Regions from separate parts of the Marinitoga sp. 1197 genome, predicted to be linked through region 1. Evidence: riboswitches for the same ligand, from Rfam matches in the RefSeq annotation. Region 1 holds a riboswitch; the other holds the start of a gene.
The links. Region 1 has a riboswitch for thiamine pyrophosphate ahead of X275_RS03820 (thiamine ABC transporter substrate-binding protein). Riboswitches for the same ligand answer to the same signal wherever they lie in the genome.
Positions count from the first base shown of each region.

Region 2: another riboswitch for thiamine pyrophosphate. It lies ahead of thiS (sulfur carrier protein ThiS); the one in region 1 lies ahead of X275_RS03820 (thiamine ABC transporter substrate-binding protein).

Region 1 is NZ_AZAY01000012.1:37,782-45,508, forward strand. Features, by position in the region: gene X275_RS03810 (radical SAM protein) at 1-1,039, opposite strand, end outside; gene X275_RS03815 (TetR/AcrR family transcriptional regulator) at 1,071-1,655, opposite strand; TPP riboswitch at 2,146-2,256, shown strand; gene X275_RS03820 (thiamine ABC transporter substrate-binding protein) at 2,317-3,294, shown strand; gene X275_RS03825 (SLC13 family permease) at 3,520-4,797, shown strand; gene X275_RS03830 (nucleoside kinase) at 4,818-6,473, shown strand; gene X275_RS03835 (PadR family transcriptional regulator) at 6,485-6,841, shown strand; gene X275_RS03840 (DegT/DnrJ/EryC1/StrS family aminotransferase) at 6,877-7,727, opposite strand, start outside.
Region 2 is NZ_AZAY01000015.1:413-8,139, forward strand. Features, by position in the region: gene X275_RS04345 (hypothetical protein) at 1-801, shown strand, start outside; gene X275_RS04350 (hypothetical protein) at 855-1,211, shown strand; gene X275_RS04355 (hypothetical protein) at 1,216-2,505, shown strand; gene X275_RS11485 (hypothetical protein) at 2,518-2,685, shown strand; TPP riboswitch at 2,795-2,904, shown strand; gene thiS (sulfur carrier protein ThiS) at 2,956-3,153, shown strand; gene X275_RS04365 (thiazole synthase) at 3,146-3,913, shown strand; gene thiH (2-iminoacetate synthase ThiH) at 3,915-4,982, shown strand; gene thiC (phosphomethylpyrimidine synthase ThiC) at 4,995-6,296, shown strand; gene X275_RS11490 (thiamine-phosphate synthase family protein) at 6,308-7,495, shown strand.

The sequences.
Region 1 (7,727 bases):
ATACACATGGTTCTACGTAACCTTTAGCATTAATATGTAAGTATTTTGAACCAGCTGCTAAACAACCATGAGTTAAAAATCCATGATTCCAGAAATCAGCTACAAAAGCAAAATCTCCACCAAGTCTCATTTTTTCCGTAATTTCAAATCTTTCATATCTTTGCTCTGGGGTTGGAACTAAATCCATCGTTGGATCCATACCTACAGGCATGAATTGGAATATCCAAACATAAGAAACATTATGGTCTTTTAAGAAATTCCAAAATTCATTTCCCATAATTAAATCATGATTTTTCTTTGTAGCAGTAACTGAAGCTCCATAAATCACACCATATTTTGTTAATAATTCATACGCATGCATGATTTTTTTGAATACACCCTTACCTCTTCTCCAGTCTGTCATTTCCTCAAAACCTTCAATAGATATTGAAAGTGTAGCATTACCTAATTCTGATAATTTTTTTGCTTTTTCTTCATCTATTAATGTTCCGTTAGTATAAATCATAAAATATGAGTCGTTAAACTCTTCAAGCATATCAAATAAATGTGGATAAATGAATGGTTCTCCACCAGTTATAATAAAGAAATAAATTCCCAAATCATTAAATTGTCTTATAACACTAAATAGCTCTTCTTTAGAAAGTTGATATTTATGTCCGTATAATCCGGCATAACATCCTACACATCTCAAATTACATGCATACGTAGGACTAATTACTGCTAATTTTGGTAAAACAACATTATGTTCATGCATTTTTTCCTGTCTGATTTTTTCTCCAATCGCAAACTCATTGATAATTAAATTATTAATGACTTTTTCTACAACCTTTGGGTTTGATCTTCTAAAAAGGTTCGACCAATTAACAAGCATTGGATCTTTATTCTCTGCACCTTCTGCGAGTTTTTTTAATCCGCTTTTTGCAGGTTCTTTTGCAAAATTGGCAAGTGTTCTCAACAATTTTGCAAGATCTTCAACATCAGAATTTCTTACAACATTTGTTACAAGTTTTGATGCCTGTTTTAACATCATAGTTTTCATACTGTCAAGGATTTTCACAAAAATCCCTCCTTTATGTTATTATTTTTCCTATTATATATTCTAAAGATGCACTTAATTCTTCTTCTGAAAAATCAACACCAACAGATTTATAAATACCAATACCATCAAGCATTGCCTGTAATACAATAGCGGTTGTTTTATCTGGCACAAATTCTGTCCATACATCAAAAAGCTGTGTATAATAACCATGAAATAAGTCCCCAAGTTCTTTAAGTCTTTTCTTATTGTGAATGGAATTAATTAATATCTCGAAAAGCCTTAAAAGATCATCTGAAGGAAATTCCTTTATAATTTTAGAGTATAATTTAATTATAGCTTTAGCTTTTTCTTTTTTAGGTATTTCTTTAGGTAATAAATTTTTTAGATAGTTTTGTAACCTTTCAACCAGAATTCCAAAAGAAGCAATAATCAAAGAATCTTTGCTATCAAAATAAAGATATAAAGTTCCTTTTGAAACTCCTGTTTCTTTCGCTACATCTTCCATTGTAAAATGAGAAAGACCTTTATTCATAATGAGATTCAGAGCATGTTCTGCAATATTTTTTCTTTTTTGTTCTTTATATATTAATTTTTTTTTGTCAATTATATTCCCCATAAAAACACCTCACATGACTGACTGGTTAGTCAACTATATTATATTACATTTTACATTTCGTTTCAAATATGACAAATAGAGTCATAAAATTGAACTGTCATTATATCAGGTTATAAAAATCACAAATAAAGTAGAAAAAAATTTATAAAAAAATGACTGACTGGTTAGTCAAAAAATTTATAAAAAAATAAAAAAATCGTAACCTGTGAATAAAAAAATAAATATATAGAAATTTACAAGTATATTGATTTTTTTTATGAATAATGATATAATTAGATTGTCTAAAAAGTCAAATTCACTCAGACAGCTTGATTGCTTATCCTTAAAATTATTCATTCTCAGCCGTCGCTCAAACAATACATCGTGTATTGTTTCGCTCAAAATTACATCCATGTAATTTTGACGGATTTCATTCATAATTTTAAGGGCAATCTTCGAGTCTTCGTTTCATTTGAGACTTTTTAGACAGCCTAATGATATAATGTTATTGAATACCCGCCGGGGGAGCTCCTATACCGGGGCTGAGATTAAGGTGGAAACCTTAAGACCCCTGCACCTGATCCGGGTAATACCGGCGTAGGGAGAGCGGAAAAGGGTTAATAATTACGCCTTCCAGCCGGAAGGCGTTTTTTTTATTAAAAATTTTTTAAGGAGGTAGATTATGAAAAAAGTTTTATTGATTTTAATTAGTATTTTAATGTTGAGTATTATTTGGGCTAATACGCTTACAGTATATGTTTATGACAGTTTAGATTGGATAAAAAAAGGCGTTATTCAAAAGTTTGAAAATATGTATGGTGTAAGTGTGAATATTGTTGTTCTTGGTGATGGAGGTAATGTTCTTGCTAGATTAAAACTTGAAAAAAAGAAACCAAAAGCAGATGTTGTTATAGGATTAGATCAATCATTGTCCGTTTTGGCTATAAAAGAAAATTTAATATTGCCATATAAACCAATAAATATTGCAAAAATCAAGAATTCTGATTTGATATATGATAAAACATATCATTTGATTCCATATGATTATGGAGCAATAGCTATTGTTTATGATCCTGAAAAATTAGAAACGATACCAAAAACTTTTGAAGATATTACTAAATTTAATAAAAAATTAATCATTCAGGACCCAAGAACATCAAGTACTGGACAGGCATTTTTATTGTGGACTATTGCTGTTTATAAAGAACATTGGAAAGATTTTTGGAAAAGGCTAAAACCTGCAATTTTAACTGTTACACCTGGTTGGAGCGAAGCTTTTGCAAAATTCGAATCAGGCGAAGCTCCAATGATGGTAAGTTACGCAACTGATGGCGCATATTCATATTATTATTATAATTCAACAAAATATAAGGCATTTATTCCAGAAGAAGGTGCTTATGTTCAAATCGAAGGAGCTGGTATTGTTAAAGGAACAAAGAACTTAGAACTGGCAAAAAGATTTATAGAGTTCTTATTGTTTGATGAATTCCAAAAAAATATTCCTTTAAATCAGTGGATGTTTCCAGTTGTGAAAACAAAATTACCAGAAGCATTTAATTATGCAATTATACCCGAAAAAGTGGTTACTTTAAATTCTGAAGATTTAGAAAAGAATATGGGAAAATGGTTAGAAGATTGGGAAGAAATTATGCTTAAATAAAAAAAGGCTGTGAAATCAGCCTTTTTTTATTTAAAATAATAACATGTATATTATACAAAGTAATAAAAATCTATGTATTGTCGATTATTAAAAATGAGAGATTTTTAAGAAATATAATAGGGCTGTGAAACCAGCCTTATTATTATTTGATAAACTAAAATATAAATAGTATAATTAAAGTATAATTAAAGTATAAATATAGTACATATAAAAATGGGGGAAATTATGCTATTAAAAATCATAGCTTTATCAATTTTTTTCTTTACTTATTATTTAATAATATTTGGAAAAGGAAATAAGGCGGTTATTGCCTTTAGTATGGGATTACTTATATCCCTTGTTAAGGTTTCTGAAAATCTTCGTATATCTAATGCTGGAGAATTTATAGATTTTAACACACTTGGGATTCTTCTGGGGATGATGATTATTGTTGGTATTTTAAAAACGACAGGACTTTTTCAGGCTATAGCAATATACATTGTAAGAATATCAAAAGGAAGTGTTGTTTCTATATTTGTTTTTACCATGCTTGCTGTTGCCATTCTTTCCAGTTTTTTGGACAATGTAACAACTTTGATCTTGTTTTCTCCAGTAATAATATACATATGCCAGGAAATTGGAATAAAACCAGAAAATTTCTTATTCCCGATGATTTTTTCCGCTAATATTGGTGGAACTGCAACCATGATTGGGGATCCACCTAATATATTAGTTGGAAGTGCTTCTGGAGCTAGTTTTATTAAATTTTTAATAATCATGTTTATACCTTCTGCGTTTTCTCTTGTTATATCTATAGCTTACTTTTTATCAATAAATAGAGATTTAAAAAGTATAGAAAAAAAACAATTAAAAACTCTTTTACAGGCAGATCCAAAAAAAGCTATAACAGATTATATTTTATTAAAAAAAGGAATTTTGGTTTTTGGTTTAGTAATATTGGGCTTTTTTATACATGAATATCTGGATTACGAAGCAGCATTAATCGCTTTAACAGGTGGAGCTATAATGCTACTAATTTCAAAAAAAGATTTCGATGAAATATCTGGAGAGATTGAATGGGATACGTTATTCTTTTTTGTAGGGTTATTTGCCATAGTAAAAGCCTTGGAAGATGTTCATGTTATAGAAGATGTAACATTTTTGATATATAATCTTATTTCACACCCATATTTACTACTTTTAACTATATTATGGAGCACAGGAGTATTATCATCCTTTATGGGAGCAGTTCCTGTTGTAACCATATTTATTCCTATAGTAAAAGCCTTATTAGGCACTTTTGATAATAGTGAATTATTGTGGTGGGCTCTGGCTTTGGGCGCAAGCTTTGGTGGAAACGGAACAATAAGTGGTGCAGCTTCAAACATGGTTATAGTTGGAATGATTGAAAGTAATTTTGATAGAAAAATACGATTTATAGATTTTATGAAATTAGGAATGAAGGTGGCTGTTCTGGGACTAATAATCTCTTCAATTTATCTATACATATTAACAATAATATAATTTTTTCTAGGGGTGATAGAATGGGATATGTTATTAATACTGAATTTGGCGAAATCAAAGTTAGTAAAGGGGAACAATTTTTTAAGGTGGCTGATGAACTTCAAAAAAACAACAAACATACAGTACTCGCTATAAAGTTTAATAATGAAATTAAAGAACTCTGGAAAAAAATTCATGATAATGGGTTCGCAAGTCCAGTTGATATTACATCGAATGAAGGAATGAGGATATATAGACGAGCATTGCTTTTTATAATGTATATAGCATTAAGACGTATGCATAAAAAAGCTAGATTAATTGTTCATCATGCCATTGGACCAGGTTTATATTTTGAAATAAGCGGTATGAAAAATACTGAAAAAAATATATTGAAATTAAAAAGTACAATGAATGATATAATTAATGAAAATATTCTTTTTGAAAAAATTACATTGAGTAAGTTTGATGCTATTAAATATTTTGAAGAGGTTGAGGAATACGATAAAGCTTTGTTATTTAAATATAGAAAAAAAACGACAGTAAAGGTGTATAAATGCGAAAATTATATAAATTATTTTTATGAATACATGCCACCATCTACTGGATATATTGATAAATTTGATATAATATCATATGAAAAGGGGTTTATTTTGTTACATCCAACTAATATGAGCCCTGATAAGATTCCGGATTTTAAACCATTACCTAAATTATCAGCAACTTTTATAGAGTATAAAAAATGGCTAGATATTTTAAATATAAAAAGTGTAGGAGAATTAAATTCTCTAATAGCAAAAGGAGCAAAAAAAAGCGGTGAATTAATAAGAATTTCTGAAGCATTACATGAAAAAAAATATGCTAATATAGCTGATCAGATTATAAAAAGAAAAAATGTCAGATTAATATGTCTGGCCGGACCATCTTCTTCAGGCAAAACAACAAGCGCTAAAAGAATTTCTTTGGAATTAAAGGTTCATGGAAAAGAGCCACTACAAATTTCATTAGATGATTATTATATAGATTATGAAAAAATCCCATTAACCTCTGATGGAAAGAAGGATCTTGAATCATTGCGTGCTCTTGATATCGATTTATTAAATAAAAATTTAAAGGATTTAATAGAAGGAAAAGAAGTTAGATTACCAAAATATAATTTTATAACTGGAAAAAGAGAATGGACAGAGAAAAAAGTAAAAGTAGGGAAAAATCAGCCTATAATTATTGAAGGTATTCATGGATTGAATGAAAAATTAACCGAAAGTATTCCAAGGGATCAGAAATTCAAAGTTTATGTTAGTGCTTTAATTCAAATGAATTTAGATGAAATGAATAGAATACCGACAACTGATACACGATTAATAAGAAGAATAGTAAGAGACTACAATTTTAGAGGAGCTACAGCGTTGAGATCTTTACAATTATGGCCTGAAGTAAGAAAAGGAGAGGAAGAAAACATATTCCCATACCAGGAAGAAGCTGATGTGATGTTTAATTCTTATTTAATATATGAATTACCTATATTGAAATTGTTTGCTGAATCTTTGTTGCTGGAAATAGATAATACGCTACCAGAATATACTGAAGCAAAGAGATTGTTAAGATTTCTGGATTATTTCTTGCCGTTACCTGCAATACACGAAATACCAAGGATATCTGTATTAAGAGAATTTATAGGTGGAAGTGCATTTGAATATTAAGGAGGGAAAATATGCCAGGATTTGGAAAAGGTCAGGGAAGATTTAGAAGAGGTTGGATTGAATCTTTTGTTCTTTTAATAATTGCTGAAAATCCTGTTCACGGCTATGAAATTGCAAATAAATTATCAGATTTTGGAGTAATTTTAAACGGAATAGGCCAAATGGGAAACTTATATAGAACATTGGCAAAACTCGAAGAAATGGGACTTGTTAAAACTGATTGGGATATTACCGAAAGTGGACCTTCAAAAAAAATATATAAAATAACTAAAGATGGATTGGAATTTTTAAAAAATTCTAAAATCGAATTCGAAGAATTTAAGCATATAATAGATGTATTTATTAAAAGGGTTTCAAAATTTGAATAGTAATATAAATCTCCTGCTTTAAGCAGGAGATTTATTTATATATTGAAAAAATCTTTTATTGATTTCACTATAAATTCTTGTTCTTCAATGGTAAGTTCAGGAAATATAGGAAGTGCCAGTGTTGTTTTTGTGGCTTTTTCTGTTATTGGAAAATCCCCTTCTTTGTATCCAAGATATTCAAAACATTTTTGTTGGTGTAACCCTTTTGGATAATATATTGATGTTCCTATTTCTTTTTCTGTCAGAAATTTTCTTAATTCATCTCTATTGCCAGTTTTTAATGTAATTACATATTGATGGTATACATGCGACTTATCTTCAAACACTTCAGGATAATCTATTACTTTCGTTAGTTCGTATTTTTTGAAAAACTCATCATAATTTTTGGCTATATTTATTCTTTTTTCTATGTATTCATCGAGATGTTTTAACTTTATTCTTAATATCGCAGCCTGAATTTCATCAAGTCTTGAATTAAATCCAACTTCATCATGATAATATTTTTTTGCTGCTCCATGAATCCTTAATTTTCTAATTCTATTTGCAAGAGATTCATTATTTGTAAATACCATACCACCATCACCATATCCACCAAGGTTTTTAGTGGGGAAAAAAGAAGTAATACTTAAATCTCCAACAGAAAATCCATTTTTATTATTCCATTTTGATCCTATTGATTGAGCACCGTCTTCAATTATGTAAATTCCGTATTTTTCTTTTAAATATTGAAGTTTATCTAAATTTAATGTTTTTCCAAATAAATGTACTGGTATAATGGCTTTTATTCTATCTTTTTCAGGATGATTTTTGAGTATTTCTTCAACTTTATCAAGATCCATATTATAGTATTTTTCTTCCACATCTACAAATATTGGTCTCGCGCCAT
Region 2 (7,727 bases), on a different contig from region 1:
ATTTATAATGAAGAGGTAACTAATTTTTTTGAATTTTTTAAAAACTTTTCTCTACCGGTTTTAGTAAAAAGTAATCCATTTTCAAAACAACCATATTACACCGAATTTTTAAAAGTAATAAATGATAAAATTTATATAATAGATCAGATTGGTGAAAAAAGAAATTTGTATATATTTTCACCTAAAAATAATGAAGAAAAAACGATAAAAATAAAAGGAGAAATTCGCTACACTTCCTTTATTTCATTTGATGCCAGGGATAACGATATTTTTTTAATTAATGAAGAAGGATATTTATATTATTATAATATAAATAATGGAGTAAGTAAAAAAGGAAATGGTTTTCCTAATAAAAACAAAATAATGATTGTAAATAATAATGTCTATGTTATTGTATATGATACAACTTTTAAATATCCGCATATAAGTATAATAAAATATGATTTTGATTTAAATATTAAAAACTTTAGCAACAGAGAATATTCGGTAATAGAAACACAGTTTGATTTTATATCAGAAAATGAAGAAAGAGAAATATATAGTAGTTTTATCGAAGATTATATAAAAATCACAAAATTTAAAAATTATATAATAATAATGGATGAAAAGAATTTTTATATAATAGACACAAGAACAGATGAAAAAGGATACTCAAAGTTATTTAAAAAAATACCGATAAAAGAAGTGATCGATAAAAAAGTGGGAAGTATAAACAAATTAATACTAGATGCTGATGAAAAAAATATATATCTTATAAACAAAGAAAATTATATATTATATGTTCTAAGTTTAAATATTTAAAAAATATGGAGGAGTTATCAACTCCTCCATATAATAATGAAGGGTGGTAAGACATGAAAAGGATAATAATATTTTTTTATACAATATTGTGTATAACTATATTTTCTAACAATGGAGAATATTTTAAGAAATATTTTTTAAAAATATTTAATGGAAAAGATTTTCAAGTAGTATTAGAAAACGAGAAAACTGAATTTTATGAATTATCGAATTTTTCCATATACACTAATTATCCTTATAATGATAGATTTTATGGTAATTTAAATGCCGGAATAAAATTAAAAATTTTTGATTACTCACATATGCTGGAGAATAAAAAATTAGAATATCGTAATAAAATTAGTATTGCAAATATTGAAGCAAGAAAAATGAATTATCAAGATATAAAACTTAGGGTGAAAGGATGGTAAGAAAATGAAAAAATATATAATCCTATACTTTTTTTTAGTTGCAATGTTGGTAATTATATTTCCTCATGAATTAAAATATTATTTTAGAGAAATAAAACCATTAAATTTAAAACCAATATATACAATAGCAACAGACAAAAAATATAAATTTGATGATGGTTCAGATATTTCAGAAGAAGAGATTATTACTATACCACAAGAAATAATAAATGAATATTTTCCATTATCTTCTATGTATTGGATAGTTAGCGAAGATGGTAATAATATATATATTTTTAAAGGAGTAGTTGTATCATATGGAATGCCCGTTGATTATTTAGATTTAAAAGAACGTAAAGCCTTTGTTTATGTTATCAATCTAAAAACTAAAAAAATAAAAAAAATACAAATTAAAAAATTTGCACCACCACCATTTGCAGAAGGACTTGCTGTTAGAGATATAAAAGAAAAAAATGGGAAAATATACTTTTTTACAAACAGTGGAATAAGCGTATTTAACAAAGATTTTAAAATGATAGATTTTTATATTTTTGAAGATATTGCAAACCTTATTTCCAAGAAAACAAAAGAAGATTATTATAATAAAAATATTTCTGTAGTTGGATATAGCCACGGAAAGGAAATGATGATAGATAAAAATGAAAATATTCATATAATTAGTAATGTATATGAATATATAAATTCAAAAAAAATTCATAGTGTTATATATCGAAAATATAGTTCATTAAATAAAAAAGAAAAATACTTTGGATATACAATATATGGAATAAAAAAAGAATATGAAATAAAGCAGGAATTATTTGAAACAAGTAAAATGGAATCATTTTTATTAGAAGATAAAGAAATACCATATTTACTGATATTTGAAGAAAATATTAATAATCAAGAATATAATCTTTATAAAAAAATAAACAGACTTGCTTTATGGAAGATTACAGAAGATGGAATAACTGAAAGAAATAAAATTATTGATACAAGATATTCTTTTAGATATGAACAAATTACGCATGCAGCAGAATTAATAGAAAATAATTTATATTTATTAACAACTGACCCAAAAATGGGATACACAAATACAGGAAATTTGTGTTTTATAAAAAAATATGAAATTAAAGATATAGGTTTAGTTGAAAAAAATGCAAAAATATTTTTGAATTTTGGGGATAAAGAACCTGTTCAACCATATAAATTTATACCTACTGATATAAAAATAAAAAAAATAAACAATATACTATGTTATTATGTATATGATAAATTTTATGAAAGATTTGTAATATTTAAAGAAATAGAATAACAGGAGGAAGAGATGAAAAAAAATATTTTTTTACTATTAACAATTTTTGGCATATTCATTATTGCGTATGGGGAAAATAATATTAAAAATATTTTTTTAAATTATGAAGATGCATATAAATACTATGTCTCAAATTTAAATTCAGTCTATGAAATAAAAAATGAAAATAATATATTATAATTTAAAAATTGAAGAGTTTATTGAAACTTATACCAAAATAAAAAATACAAACAGCCTCTCTTGAAATAAAAGAAAAATAATGATATAATCAAAATGAAAAGTGAATAAAAAAGATCCGCAGGGGAGCTACTAATCCGTAGCTGAGAGTGAGGTGGAAGCCTCTGACCCTTATAACTTGATCTGGTTAATACCAGCGAAAGGAGCGGAGCAGAGATAGAAATCAATCTCCTGCTTCGTGCAGGGGATTTTTTTATAGCAGGAGGTGATCTCTTGAGAGTATATATAAACGGTAAAGAAAAAGAGTGTAAAAGCAGTACATTAAAGGAATTACTCGAAGAACTCTCTTTAAGTAACAAACCTGTCGTTGTAATAAAAAACAGCGAAATTATCTCAATCAAGAATTATATTGAACATCGTTTATCCAAAAACGACAAAATTGAAATCATTACGGTAGTGGGAGGTGGTTGATATTAATTTTTACGGTGAAGAAATCAATAATCTATTTTTCATGGGAACAGGAAAATTTAGGGATTATAATATTATGAAAAAAGCCATAGAAGAATCAAATATAGAAGTAGTTACCGTTGCAATGAGAAGGGCTTCATACAGCAACATGAATGAAAGTATTTTAGACTATATTAATGTAAAAAAAATAATGGTAAACACATCTGGGGCAAGAAATGCACATGAGGCATTGTTGATTGCAAAAGCTGGAAAAGAATTAATGAATACAGATTGGGTGAAAATAGAAATCATAAATGATTCAAAGTATCTAATGCCGGATAATCAGGAAACCATAAAAGCATGTAAATTACTAACTGAAAATGGTTTTAAAGTATTTCCTTATATGTATCCTGATTTATATGATGCGCGAAAAATGATAGAAAATGGTGCAGAGATCTTAATGCCACTTGGCTCACCAATAGGTACAAACAAAGGATTCAGAACAAAGGAGTTTGTAAAGATTCTTTTAAACGAATTTGATGTGAAGATAATAATAGATGCAGGAATAGGAAAAACATCACATGTAGCAGAAGCAATGGAAACTGGCTGTCATGCAGTTCTTGCAAACACAGCAGTTTCGATAGCAGATGATCCCGTCAAGATGGTAAAGGCTTTTTCTCTTGCTGCTGAAGCTGGGAGACTCGCATATCTATCAGGAATGCCTGAAGAAAAAGAGGTGGCAGAAGCATCTTCGCCATTGTTCGATTATATAGGAAGAGATTGACATGTTTTCTGAGAATGTTGAAAAAATCATCAAATATGTAGAAAATGAAAGAAAAAAAGAACACTATATCAACTTAAACAAAGAGTTTTTTGCTGTAAATGAAATATTTGGTTTACTTGAAAACATAAATCTTCGAACAATGGCGAAGAAAGTAATGAAAAATAATAGAAAATTCTTTGGTGATGTTATATTTCTATATGCGCCATTATATATATCAAATTATTGCATAAATGGATGTACATACTGCGGATTCAAGGCAACAAACAAGATCCAGAGAAAAAAATTAACATATGAAGAAATAGAAAAAGAGGCTTTATATTTAAAAAACACAGGCATAGACCATGTCCTCATATTAACAGGTGAAGACCCTGTAACTACAGATTTAGATTATCTATATAATACAATAAAATTATTGAAAAGATTTTTCAAAGAGATTTCTATAGAAACGTATTCTTTAAAAGAAGATGATTATAAAGAACTTATTTCAGTGGGATTAATAGGTGTTACAATGTATCAGGAAACATATTGCATAAAAGAATATAAAGAAGTCCATCTTTTTGGCCCAAAAAGCAATTATAAAAAACGCCTAGATACAATAGAACATGCAATAAAAGCCGGAATTAGGGAAATAAATATAGGCGCATTACTTGGATTATATGAACCAGAATTTGAAATAATAATGCTTGCGTATCATATGGATTATCTATTAAAAAATTATCCTGAAATAGAATATGCAATATCCTTTCCAAGGATAAAATCTGCATACAATGTAAAAAACAATTTTTATATTATTCCTGATAAACAGCTTATACATTACATTCTTACTTTAAAATTGATTTTTCCAAGGGTTCATATAAATATTTCAACACGTGAAAATGTTGATTTTCGAAATGCAATCGTGGGAATTGCAACAAAGATGTCAGCTGGTTCAACAACAAAAGTTGGTGGATATACAATATATAAAGAATCAACAAAACAATTTGAAATAGAAGATAAACGAAACTTTCAGGAGTTTATTAACTATATAAAAAGTAGAGGATATAATCCTACAACAGTAAACTGGTTTTAAGGAGGAAAGAAAATGACACAATTGGAATTCGCAAAAATGGGCGTTATTACGGAAGAGATGATAATAGCAGCAAAGCATGAAAATATATCTCCGGAATTATTGAGAGAAAAAATAGCTTCTGGAAGAGTCGTGTTACCCAAAAATAAAAATCATAATTTTAAAAATATCAGAGCTATTGGTGAAGGACTAAAAACAAAGATAAATATTAATATAGGTACTTCTCAGGGATACACGGATTTAAATGAAGAAATTAAAAAGTTGGGAATTGCAGAAAAATATGATGCGGATTCAATAATGGACCTTTCAACATGGGGAGATTTAAGCTATATAAGAAGTGAAATAATCAAAAATTCAAATATCATGGTTGGGACGGTACCAGTATATGATGCTGCAACAAAAGCCGTACAACAGAAAAAAAGAGTAATTGATTTTGAAGCTGAAGATTTCATTCAAATGGTAAAAGACCATGCCGAAGATGGTGTTGATTTTATGACAATACACGCAGGTATTACCAGAACAACCATTGAAAAATTGAGAAATTCAAACAGAATAACAAAAATAGTCTCACGTGGTGGTTCAATAATTGTTGGATGGATGATAAAAAATCACAAAGAAAATCCATTTTACGAATTTTATGATAAAATACTGAAAATATGTAAGGAATACGATATAACAATAAGCCTTGGTGATGGTATGAGACCTGGATCCCTCCACGATGCAACCGATGACCTTCAATTTGAGGAATTATTGAGATTGGGAGAACTTGTAAAAAGAGCCCGTGAAGCCGGAGTTCAGGTAATGGTTGAAGGTCCGGGCCATATGCCAATCGATGAAATTGAGGCCAATGTGATATTACAAAAGAAAATCTGTAATGGAGCACCTTTTTATGTACTTGGTCCAATCACAACGGATATTGCCCCAGGATACGACCATATAACCTCTGCAATAGGTGGGGCTATTGCTGCAGCCAAAGGAGCGGATTTCCTTTGTGCAGTAACACCTGCGGAACATCTCAGATTGCCAACTATAGAAGATATAAAAGACGGGGTAATAGCAACAAAGATAGCAGCTCATTCAGCGGACATAGCTAAAAATAGAAAAAACATGGATATTGATAATGAAATGAGCAAAGCAAGAAAACAGTTCGACTGGGAGAAACAGTTTGAACTTGCATTGGATCAGGAAAAAGCTAAAAAATTCTATACCGCAAGAAAAGGGAAAGAAAGTAATATGTGTTCTATGTGTGGACCATTATGCGCAATGAGAATTACAGAGGAATACCTCGAAAAAGCAGAAATATTGTTAATAGAATAGGAGGAATTATGATGCTTGTATTTTCAGGATTTGATCCATCTGGTGGAGCAGGTATATTACAGGATATATCAATAATGAAAATGTTTAAAATAAGTCCAAAAGCTATTATATCAGCATACACAGTACAGAATGAAAAAGAATTTAAAAGTGTGGAGTTCAGAGAAAACTTTGAAGAATTTGACTTATTTGATAAATTCTTTTTAATAAAGGTGGGAATGGCAAATTCAAAACAAATTAAAATTTTGAGAAAAAGATATAATGAATCAAAAATAATATGGAATCCTGTAATTAAAACCTCTTCAGGATACAATATAATACCACCAGAAGATGTAAATGAAGGTTCAAAATACGTAGATTTAATGATAATGAACTCAGAAGAATATGAAGTGACAGATATCAAATGTGATGTAATAATCACAGGTGGTCACAAAAATACTGAAAAAATAGAAATAATATATAAAAATAAAAGATTCTATTCACCAAGATATAAAAAGGAATTGCACGGAACGGGTTGCGTATTCTCATCTCTAATATCAGCACACATTCATATTGGCTATACCATTGAAGAATCCATAACAGCCTCATTGTACTATATGAATAAACTGGTTGAAAATTCTGAAAGTTCTGTAGAAACAGAAAGAATAACGTATGAAATTCATAGAGATTATATTATCAAAGAACTCTGGAAAATAAAACCTGAGATAATAAAATTGGGAAAATATACCATACCAGAAGTTGGTCAAAATATAGCATTTGCAATGCCAGAGGCAAAAAATGAAAATGATGTTGGAAAATTTCCCGGAAGAATACATAAACTTGGTGATGAAATAAATTTTATACATGAACCAGCATTTTTCGGAAAAAGCCATATGGCAAGGGCGGTTATCGCCACAATGAAATACTTCCCATGGATAAGGTCTGGAATGAATATTATGTATAAAAAAGAATATATTAAAAAGGCTGAAGAAAAAGGTTATAAGACATTTTATCTTGATAGAAGTAAAGAACCGATAGAAATTCAAACTAAAGAAGGATATTCTATTCCATATGGACTTTCAAATATATATGAAACAACAAAAGAACCAGTAGATTTTGTTTGGGATGACGGTTTTTATGGAAAAGAAGCAATGATTAGAGTTTTTGGAAGAAATCCAAAGGAAGTTATTAAAAAAGTAAGGGATGTAGTTTTGTCTGATTGATAGAGTTTTTTTAATAGACAAATAAAATGTATAGGGATAGAAAATACAAAAAAGTTAATTAATTATACTGTATACACTAAAAACTCTAATTTATATGGATTTTTATACAGGAAGAGGATTTTTTATTTGAGGTGCTCGAAGCACCTCATTTTTATTAATAAAATTAGTATCTTCAAAAATTCTAAAATACCATTGTTCACAATACTTTCATATTAGCTTTTTAAAAAGTTTA